DNA from 3 places in the Variovorax sp. Soil_C_39 genome. Region 1 is predicted to be linked to each of the others. Evidence: predicted binding sites of a transcription regulator. Region 1 holds the regulator's gene; each other region holds the start of a gene.
The links. Region 1 encodes LexA, which represses DNA repair genes until DNA is damaged. Its sites were predicted from a motif close to ACTGTATNNNNATACAGT; they were not measured.
Positions count from the first base shown of each region.

Region 2: the regulator LexA is predicted to act here: its motif matches at 1,641-1,658, upstream of AC3A6J_RS20155 (putative DNA modification/repair radical SAM protein).
Region 3: the regulator LexA is predicted to act here: its motif matches at 1,851-1,868, upstream of AC3A6J_RS17515 (ATP-dependent helicase).

Region 1 is NZ_JBDGJQ010000002.1:733,436-736,907, reverse strand. It holds gene AC3A6J_RS07550 (D-2-hydroxyacid dehydrogenase family protein) at 13-1,020, opposite strand; gene AC3A6J_RS07545 (hypothetical protein) at 1,113-1,484, opposite strand; gene lexA (transcriptional repressor LexA) at 1,629-2,312, opposite strand; gene AC3A6J_RS07535 (asparaginase) at 2,384-3,391, shown strand; gene adk (adenylate kinase) at 3,413-3,472, opposite strand, start outside.
Region 2 is NZ_JBDGJQ010000008.1:106,885-110,356, reverse strand. It holds gene AC3A6J_RS20170 (3-hydroxyacyl-CoA dehydrogenase NAD-binding domain-containing protein) at 1-233, opposite strand, end outside; gene AC3A6J_RS20165 (LysR family transcriptional regulator) at 377-1,309, shown strand; gene AC3A6J_RS20160 (hypothetical protein) at 1,294-1,506, opposite strand; gene AC3A6J_RS20155 (putative DNA modification/repair radical SAM protein) at 1,680-2,927, shown strand; gene AC3A6J_RS20150 (UdgX family uracil-DNA binding protein) at 2,938-3,472, shown strand, end outside.
Region 3 is NZ_JBDGJQ010000006.1:164,045-167,516, reverse strand. It holds gene AC3A6J_RS17515 (ATP-dependent helicase) at 1-1,838, opposite strand, end outside; gene corA (magnesium/cobalt transporter CorA) at 2,068-3,054, shown strand; gene AC3A6J_RS17505 (5'-methylthioadenosine/adenosylhomocysteine nucleosidase) at 3,061-3,472, opposite strand, start outside.

The DNA.
Region 1 (3,472 bases):
CCGTCTCCGGACTCACCGGCGGACCTGCAGGGCGCCGGGATTCACGATGTTGGTGGGGTTGCCCTTGATGAAGCTCACGACGTTGTCGAAGGCCTGCCCGAAATAGCTCTCGTAGCTTTCCTGCTCGACATAGCCGATGTGCGGTGTGCAGATGCAGTTTTCGAGGCGCAGCAGTGCGTGGCCCTGCAACGGCGGTTCGCTCTCGAACACGTCGATCGCCGCGAGGCCCGGCCGGCCGCGGTTCAAGGCGGCGAGCAGCGCATCGGCCTCGACCAGTTCGGCCCGCGAGGTGTTGACGAAGAGCGCTGTCGGCTTCATGCGCGAGAGGTCCTCGAGCGTGACGAGGCCCACGGTCTCTTCGTTGAGCCGCAGGTGCACCGACAGCACGTCGGCCGCGGCAAAGAACTCCTGGCGGTTCTGCGCCACCTGGAAGCCGTCGGAACGCGCCTTGGCGCAGCTCGCCTCGCGGCCCCAGATCACGACCTGCATGCCGAACGCCTGGCCGTAGCGCGCCACCAGTTGGCCGATGCGACCATAGCCCCAGATGCAGAGCGTCTTGCCCTTGAGCACCGAGCCGAGCCCGAAGTTGGGCGGCATCGACGCCGACTTGAGACCCGACTGCTGCCACGCGCCGTGCTTGAGGTTGCTGATGTACTGCGGCAGCCGGCGCATGGCCGCCATGATCAGCGCCCAGGTGAGTTCGGCGGGCGCCTGCGGCGAGCCGCTGCCCTCGGCCACAGCCACGCCGCGCTCGGTGCAGGCCGCGACGTCGATGTGGCCGCCGACGCGGCCGGTCTGGGAAATGAGTTTGAGCCGGGGCAGCTTCTCGATCAGCTGCCGCGAGATGTGGGTGCGCTCCCGGATCAGCACGATCACGTCGGCGTCTTTCAGGCGCACCGAGAGCTGGCCGATGCCTTTCACGGTGTTGGTGTAGACCTTGGCGGCGTAGGCGTCGAGCTTGGCGGCGCAGCGCAGCTTGCGCACGGCGTCCTGGTAATCGTCGAGGATCACAATATTCATGGCGTGCAATTGTGCCTCGCAGCACTGGCACGGCGCGCGCCTGAACGTTTGGATACCCGGCCCCGGGGAAAGTCACCGGGGCGTGCACGGGCTCAGTGCAGGTGCGCGGACCGCGGTGCGGCACTCACGGCTTCCATGGCCTCGAGCGCGGCGAGCCGGTCGAGCTCGGCGCAGACATCGGCCATACGCCCCGAAATCACCATCCGGTTGGTGCTGCGTTTTTCGCCCTGGTGATCGACCACGCGGATCACGCGCAGCGGCCGTGCAGGCGCGGCAGCGGCCTTGGGTGCCGCCTGGGCATGGGGCCGGGCCGCGCAGGCAGGGCGAACGACGAGGCCGCCATGCAAGCCTGCGGACGCAGCACGGCCATCGCGGTGGCGGGCACTGCGCGCGGGCAGCAACCGGCTGGCCAGCGACTGCAGCGGCATCCAAAGGTCAACGATAGCGAGAAGGGCGATTCCCATGTGAACTCCAAGAAGGTTTGAGGTTGAACACAGGCAGGATTGCTTTCGCCGGACGCAACAGGGTGATGGCGCCAGTTGCGCCATACGCCCGCCACCTGTTGCGGCTGGATGGATGGTTTCGGTTGTCAGCAGCCGGTTTGGCGGCTACATCAGCATGGTGTTGCGGATCAGGCCCACGGCAAGGCCCTCGATCTCGAACGGCTCGCCGGGCTGGACCACGATGGTCGGATAGTCGGGGTTTTCAGCGTGCAGCTCGATCACCTGCTTGTTGCGCTTGAGGCGCTTGACAGTGACTTCGTCGCCGAGGCGGGCCACCACGATCTGGCCGTTGCGGGCTTCCTTGGTGGCTTGCACCGCGAGCAGGTCGCCGTCCATGATGCCGGCGTCGCGCATCGACATGCCGCGCACCTTGAGCAGGTAGTCGGGCTGCTGCTGGAACAGGGTGTTTTCGACGTAGTAGGTCTGGTCGACGTGCTCCTGCGCGAGGATCGGCGAGCCCGCGGCCACGCGGCCGATGAGCGGCAGCGCGAGCTGCGCCATGCCGGGCAGCGAGAGCGAGAACTGCCCGCCTTCGCGGTGCCGGGTCTCGTTGAGCGAGCGCAGCGCGTCGCCCTTGAGCCGGATGCCGCGCGAGGTGCCGCTGACGAGTTCGATCACGCCCTTGCGGGCCAGCGCCTGCAGATGCTCCTCGGCCGCGTTCGCGGATTTGAAGCCGAGTTCGTTGGCGATCTCGGCGCGCGTGGGTGGCGCGCCAGTGCGTGCGATGGCGCTCTGGATCAAGTCCAGGATCTGTTGCTGGCGGGCGGTAAGCTTCACGGCAAACTGCATAGTGGTTCCTTGCGGCACTGGCTAGATATCCAGTAACTGTATTTTTAACCAGTTTTTAAAAGTTGGCAAGCATGGTGAATTCATCAGGTCCTGGTGTGCGGCGTATCGTGGTGTTGGGCACGGGCGGCACCATCGCAGGCCGCGCCGCCGATGACGGCGACAACATCGGTTACACCGCGGGCGAGGTCGTGGTGGCCGATCTGCTTGGCGGCATCGGTGCCCCCGCGGGCTTTGCGCTCGTGGCCGAGCAGGTTGCCCAGCTCGACAGCAAGGACATGGGCTTTGACGTCTGGCTGCAACTCGCCGAGCGCTGCGCTGTGTGGCTCGCCGAGCCTGACGTGGCGGGCGTGGTGGTCACCCATGGCACCGACACCATCGAGGAGACGGCCTTCTTCCTCCACTCGGTGCTCGCGCCGGCCAAGCCGATCGTGTTGACCTGCGCCATGCGCCCGGCAAGCTCCCTCTCGCCCGATGGCCCGCAGAACCTGCGCGATGCCGTCGCGGTCGCCGGCGCGACGGGCGCGAAAGGGACGACTGTGGTCTGTGCCGGCACGGTGCATGGTGCGCTCGACGTCCAGAAGGTGCACACGTACCGTCCTGATGCGTTTGCATCGGGCGACGCCGGCCCGGTCGCCTACGTGGAAGAGGGTGTGGTTCGGCGCCTGCGGGACTGGCCCGGCGCCGTGCCGGGCGGCGCTGGCGTAGGGCTGCGCGCGGTCGCGGGAGCGGTCGCGGCGGCAGGGTGGCCGCGGGTCGAGATCGTCATGAGCCATGCCGGCGCCAGCGGCGCGCTGATCGACCTGCTGTGCCAGGAGCGCGCCGGCGGCGTCGCCGAGCCGGTCCGCGGACTGGTCGTGGCGGCCACCGGCAATGGCACACTGCACCAGACGCTCGAGGCTGCTGCCGTGCGCGCGGAACAGGCTGGTATCCCGGTGTTGCGCGCCACGCGTTGCGCGAGCGGCCGCATTCTGCCGCGGCCCGACGACCGGCTGCGCGATGCGGGCGCGCTGACGCCGGTCAAGGCGCGCGTTGCGTTGATGCTCGAACTGCTGGGAAGGGGAAAAGAAGACGCCGCCTGAACCGCAGCGCCGGCGCGGCGCTCAGCTGCTCAGGGCCGCCAATGCGCGCTGCGTGATCTCGTCGACCGTACCGACGCCCTT
Region 2 (3,472 bases), on a different contig from region 1:
TCGCGGATGTCGGCGCCCGCGATGAAGTTGCGGCCCGCGCCCACGAGCAGCACGGCCTTGGCGGCGCTGTCGGCCTCGGCCGCCGCGATCGCGGCCACCAGGCCGCGGCGTACGTCCACGCCGAGCGCATTGACGGGCGGGTTGTCGATGGTCACGACAAACACATCGCCCTCGCATGCGAAGGTGACGGGACCGGAAGGCGTGGAGGGGCTGGAGGGGGTTTGATTGGCCATTTGCTTTGTCTCTCGCGTGGCGGGCCCGCAGTGCGAAGCCCGAGGCTCTGGGGTGAACCCCGCATTCTTGGTCGGGTGCGGGGCTTTGACAATTGCATAGTCCATTGACAGACTGTCAAAGAATTTTTGACAAAATCGGCGCCATGGACCTTCAATCGCTGTCCCTGCTGGTCGAAATCATCGACGCGGGCAACCTCAGCGCCGCGGCGCGGCGGCTCAAGATGAGCCGCGCCAACGTCAGCTACCACCTCAACCAGCTCGAGCGGTCGGTCGGCGCGCAGCTCGTGCGCCGCACCACGCGCCGGGCCGAGCCGACCGAGATCGGGCTGCGGCTCTACCAGCACGGCATCGTGATCCAGGGCGAGCTGCTGGCCGCGCGCGAATCGGTCACCACGCTCGGCCAGGGGCTGCAGGGCCGCGTGCGGCTCAGCGTGCCGAGCGGCTACGGCCAGCTCGTGATGGCCGGCTGGCTGATCGACTTCAAGCGGCAGTACCCGGGCATCGTGCTCGACGTGGTGTTCGAGAACCGCATCGAGGACCTGCTGCGCGACGAGGTCGACATCGCGATCCGCGTGGTGCCCGAGCCGCCGCAGAACCTGGTGGCGCGCGACCTGGGCGCGGTGCGCTACGTGGCCTGCGCCTCGCGCGGCTATGCGGCGGAACATGCGCTGCCGCAGCAGCTCGACGAACTGCAGAGCGCCCCCGTGGTGACGGCGGCCGTCGTCGGGCGGCAGCTGCGCGTGTCGGCCTACCAGAGCCAGGAGCTGGGCGAAGTGCGGCGCGAAGTGGTGCTCGAGCCGACGCTGATCTCGGAAAACTTCCTGTTCCTGCGCCAGGCCATCCTGGCGGGCCTCGGCATCGGGCTGGTTCCCGACTACGTGGTGGCCGACGACATGCGCCGGGGCGACGTGGTCACCACGCTCGACGACTGGCGCCTGTCGCTCTTCGGCACGCAGATGTTCATGCTCTACATGCCGAACCGGCAGCACACGCGCGCGATCCGGACCTTCATCGACTTCATCCTCGCGTGCGTGCGGGTGCCAGGCGAGGACGCGCCGGCTCAGTCGCAGCGATAGGTCACCTCGGCGCCCGGCGCGCGGGCCGCCGCCTCGGGGTCGAGGTAGCGCATGGGCGCGCCGAAGTTGCGGCAATAGGCCTCGGCGTCCTGGGTGGAGGGCGACTTGAAAACGCCGTCGGCGAGGAAGACCACGCGCGGCGCGGTGCGCGGGGAGGCGCATCCCGCGGCAAGCAGCGCGGCAGCCAGTGCGAGCACGGAGAAGGAAGAGAGGCGGCGCATCGGACACGGCGCATCGCTGCGCATCGGGTGGAAAGAGCCCTGGACTGTAGCGGGCCGCGTGGCGAGCGACCCTGCGCGCAGCCGGTCTTTGTCAACGCCGGCGCCTCGGTGCTGTATATTCATACAGTCTTTTGACGCCCCAAGCCGCCGTGGAACTCCAGCGCAAACTCGCCATCCTTGCCGATGCCGCCAAATACGACGCCTCCTGCGCGTCGAGCGGTTCGCAGCCGCGCGACTCGGTCGGCGGACGCGGCATCGGCTCGACAGAGGGCATGGGCATCTGCCACAGCTACGCGCCCGACGGCCGCTGCATCTCGCTGCTCAAGGTGCTGCTGACCAACCACTGCCAGTACGACTGCCTCTACTGCGTCAACCGCGCCTCGAGCAACGTGCCTCGCGCGCGCTTTCGCATCGACGAGGTGGTGCAGCTCACGCTCGACTTCTACCGGCGCAACTGCATCGAGGGCCTTTTTCTGTCGAGCGGCATCGTCAAGTCGCCCGACCACACGATGGAGCAGGTGGTCGAGGTGGCGCGGGCGCTGCGCGAGGACCACGACTTTCGCGGCTACATCCACCTGAAGACCATTCCCGACGCAAGCGACGAACTTATCGCGCGGGCCGGCCGCTATGCCGACCGGCTCAGCATCAACGTGGAAATGCCGACCACCGAGGGGCTTCAGGCGCTCGCACCCGAGAAGGACGAGAGCGCCATCCGCCGATCGATGGCGCGGCTGCGGCTTGCGATCGACCACACGCGCGAAGAAGCGCGCCGCGTGGTGCCGATTCGCGTGCTGCCCGGCGCCGCCCCCGTGGCCGCCAAGCCGCCGCCCTTCGCGCCCGCGGGGCAGAGCACCCAGATGATCGTGGGCGCCGATGCCACAGACGACCGCGGCATCCTCGCGACCAGCGCCACGCTGTACGGCGCCTACCGGCTGCGCCGCGTCTACTACTCGGCCTTCAGCCCCATTCCCGATGCGGCGCGCGCGCTGCCGCTCACCGCCCCACCGCTCTTGCGCGAGCACCGGCTCTACCAGGCCGACTGGCTGATGCGCTTCTACGGCTTCGGCCACGAGGAGATCGTGGCGGCGCCCGACGGCCTGTTGCGGCTCGACGTCGATCCCAAGATGGCCTGGGCGCTCGCGCATGCCGAGCGCTTCCCGGTCGACCTGAACCAGGCACCGCGCGAGATGCTGCTGCGCGTGCCCGGGCTCGGCGTCAAGGCCGTCGACCGATTGATGCAGGCACGTCGGGTGCGACGCGTGCGTGCCGAAGACCTGCGGCGGCTCCATGTGCCCGCGCGCAAGGTGCTGCCGTTCGTGGTGGCCGACGGGCATCGGCCGGCGCGCGGCGCTCTCGCGGCGCCGCCGCGCACCGCGGTGCAGGCATCGCTGTTCTAGGGGTCGTGCGATGCAGGCGCTGCTCGACGATCCGGTCGACCTCGACGCATTCCGCCGCAGCGCCCGGCAACTGCTGGCCGCTGGCGTGCCGCCGGGCGAAGTCGAATGGCGTGTGCGCGACGCGGCCGGCGGCGATGGCGGCGGCGGCGCAAGCCAAGGCCTGTTCGGCGAGGCAGACACCATGCTGCCCGCGCCGCCCGCCGTGCCTTCGCATCCCGTGCCGGCCGCCTTCGTCGCACTCTGCGCCGACGTGGTCCTGCACCGCGACGACCAGCGCTTTGCCTTGCTCTACCGCCTGCTCTGGCGCCTCGCGCACGAACCCGCGCTGCGGCACGATCCACTCGACGCCGACATGATGCGAGCCCAGCGCATGGCCCGGTCGGTGCGGCGCGACATCCACAAGATGCGCGCCTTCGTGCGCTTCACGCGCGTGGCCGATGAGGTCGACGGGCTCGACCGGCATGTGGCGTGGTTCGAGCCCGAGCACCGCATCGTCGAGGCCAATGCGCCGTTCTTCGCGCGCCGCTTCGCGCAGATGCGCTGGG
Region 3 (3,472 bases), on a different contig from region 1:
CCCTGCGCCACATCGGCAGGCAGGCAGCCGTCGACGACGTTGAGCACATGCACCGAGTTCCATTCCTGCCCCTTGGCCGAATGGATGGTCGACAGGATCAGGTAGTCCTCGTCGAGCAGGGGCGGACCGGGCCGGTCGCTCGTGGCCTCGGGCGGATCGAGCGTGAGCTCGGTCAGGAAGCGTTCGCGCGAGCCGTAACCCGACGCCAGCCGCGCCAGCTGCTCGATGTCGGCGCGCCGCACGCCGGACGGGTCGTCATAGAGCCGCTCGAGATGCGGCAGGTACCAGCGCGCCGCCAGGTCCACGTCGGCAGGCCAGGACAGCGACGGATCGCGCAGGGCCGCGTAAGCCTCGGCGAACACGGCCCATTCGGCGCGCGCGGCGGCCGGCGGCACGAAGCCGCGCACCACCGCCGCCGGATCGGCCGCGCCCTCCATCGCGTCGAGCAGCCGGGCGCCCGTGGCGGGCCCGATGCCCGGGATAAGCTGCGTGACGCGAAAGCCCGCCATGCGCCCGCGCGGGTTCTCAGCGAAGCGCAGCACCGCGAGCAGGTCTTTCACATGGCCGGCCTCGAGGAACTTGAGGCCGCCGTACTTCACGAACGGAATGTTGCGGCGCGCAAGCTCGAGTTCGAGTGCCGCGCTGTGCGTGGAGGTGCGAAACAGCACCGCCTGCGACTTGAGCGCGAGCCCGCCCTCGCGGTGTTCGAGCACCTTGTCGGCCACCCACACCGCCTGCTGCGCCTCGTCGGGCACGAGCACCAGCTGCGGCCGCCCGGCCGAGGGCTTGTCGGTCCAGAGCGTCTTGGCATGCCGCTCGGCGGCCTGCGCGATGACACGGTTCGACACGTCGAGGATCGGCTGCGTCGAGCGGTAGTTGCGCTCCAGCGTGACCACGCGCGCGGCCTGCGAGAACTGCGACGGGAAGTCGAGGATGTTGCGCACCGTGGCGCCGCGGAACGAGTAGATCGACTGCGCATCGTCGCCCACCACGGTCACGCCGCGCCCGTCGGGCTTGAGCGCCTGCAGGATCGAGGCCTGCAGCAAGTTGGTGTCCTGGTACTCGTCGACCAGCACATGGTCGAAGCGTGCGCCGATCAGCGCTGCGAGCGAGGGCTCGGCCACCATCTCGGCCCAGTAGAGCAGCAGGTCGTCGTAGTCGAGCACGTTCTGCTGCTGCTTGGCCTCGACGTAGGCACCGAACAGGCGCTTGAGCTCTGCCTCCCACTCGGCGCACCAGGGAAAGGCCTCGGCCAGCACGCGCTCGATCGGCGCACGCGTGTTGACGCAGCGCGAGTAGATCGACAGGCAGGTGCCCTTGCGCGGAAATCGGTTGGCGGTGGACGACAGGCCGAGCGCGTGGCGCACCAGGCCCATGAGGTCCTCGGCATCGCCGCGGTCGTGGATCGTGAAATGGTCGTCCAGGCCGACGTGGGCCGCATATTCGCGCAGCAGCCGCGCGCCGATGCCGTGGAAGGTGCCGGCCCAGGGCAGCGCGGGTGGCTTTTCGGAACGCAGGCCGAGCACGCGCGCCAGCACCTGCCCGGCGCGCCGTTCCATTTCCTGCGCCGCACGGCGCGAGAAGGTCAGCAGCAGCAGGCGCTGCGGATCGACCCCATCGGCGATCAACCGCGCCACCCGGTGCGCGAGCGTGCTGGTCTTGCCGGACCCGGCGCCGGCGATCACCAGCAGCGGCCGGTCGTCGCGCCCCGCGACGGCGCCGACGCCGTGCTCCACCGCGGCGCGCTGCGCGTCGTTGAGGGCCGACAGCGCGGCAGCGAGGCGCTCGGCCTGGGTGGCGGCGGTGGCGGGGAGGACGGGAGGCGCAGTGGTCTGCATGGGTGCAACTCTACTGTATGTCCATCCAGATCGCCCGCGTCGTGACACAGGGCCGATGACATAATCGCGGCCTTGCTGCCACCCGAGACCGCACCATGGAAACCGCTCCGTCTCTGCAGCTTTCAACTCCCACCTGCTGACGCCTTCTGCGAAGCGCCGGCGCGGGGCCGGGATTTGAAAGCGCCCCTTCCCTGCCCCTCCGCCACAGCCATTTCAAGGGAGTGAGCCCATGCTCAATATCTTCACGCTCGCCAACGGCCGCCTTGTCCAGGAAGAGATCGAGGCCCTCGAGGAGCTGTCCAAGTTCCAGCCCATCTGGGTCGACCTCGAGTCGCCCACGCTCGAGGAAAAGCGCTGGATCAAGCAGTACTACGGCCTCTCGATTCCCGAAGACGCGATGGACGAGGACATCGAGGAGTCCGCGCGCTTCTACGAGGAAGACAACGGCGAGCTGCACATCCGCTCCGACTTCCTGATCGACGACGACGAGGATCCGCGCTCGGTGCGCGTGGCCTTCATCCTGAACCAGCACAACACCGAACTCCGCAGCTGCGGCGTGCTGTTCTCGATCCACGACGAGGACGTGCCGGTGTTCCGCCTGCTGCGCATGCGTGCGCGCCGTGCGCCGGGCCTGATCGAGGACGCGAAGGAAGTACTGCTCAAGCTCTTCGACGCCGACGCCGAATACTCGGCCGACACGCTCGAGAACATCTACGACGAGCTCGAGATCGCGGGCAAGAAGGTGCTCGAAGGCAACGTCAGCGACGAGCTGGCCGGCGAGGTGCTCGGCGCCATCGCGCGCCAGGAAGACCTGAACGGCCGCATCCGCCGCAACGTGATGGACACGCGCCGCGCAGTGAGCTTTTTGATGCGCAGCCGCATGCTCAACGCCGAGCAGTTCGAGGAAGCGCGGCAGATCATGCGGGACATCGAATCGCTCGACAACCACACGGCCTTCCTGTTCGACAAGATCAACTTCCTGATGGATGCGACCGTCGGTTTCATCAACATCAACCAGAACAAGACCATCAAGATCTTCTCGGTCGCGAGCGTCGCATTGCTGCCGCCGACGCTGATCGCGAGCATCTACGGCATGAACTTCAAGTTCATGCCCGAGCTCGACTGGGCGATCGGCTACCCGTATGCGCTCGCGCTGATGGCCGCGAGCGCGCTGGGGCCGATGTGGTACTTCCGCCACCGCGGCTGGCTCAAGTAGGGCCTGCTAACCCTGGGCAAGGGGTCGCGCTGCGAGCCAGCCGCTGACGAGCGCGAGGCTGTAGCGGCTCGCCACCTCGGCGACGAAGCGCGCGAAGTCGCCATGCGCCGCGTCGTCGGCGCGGTCGGATATGGTGCGCACCGCTGCGAAGGGCACGCCGTGGTCGTGGCACGCCTGGGCCATCGCTGCGCCCTCCATCTCCACCGCCAGCGCCTCAGGCAGGTCGCGGCGCAAGGCGGCGCTCTCGGCGCTGGTCGACACGAAGCGGTCGCCGCTCACGACCAGGCCGCGGTGCAGTTTCGGCGCACGCAGGCCGAAGGCATCGACCGCATGCCGCCCCAGCAGCGCCACGGGGTCGCGCAGCATGCCCTCGGCCGCCGCGGCAATGCCGTCGCTGATCGACGCATCCGCGGCGAAG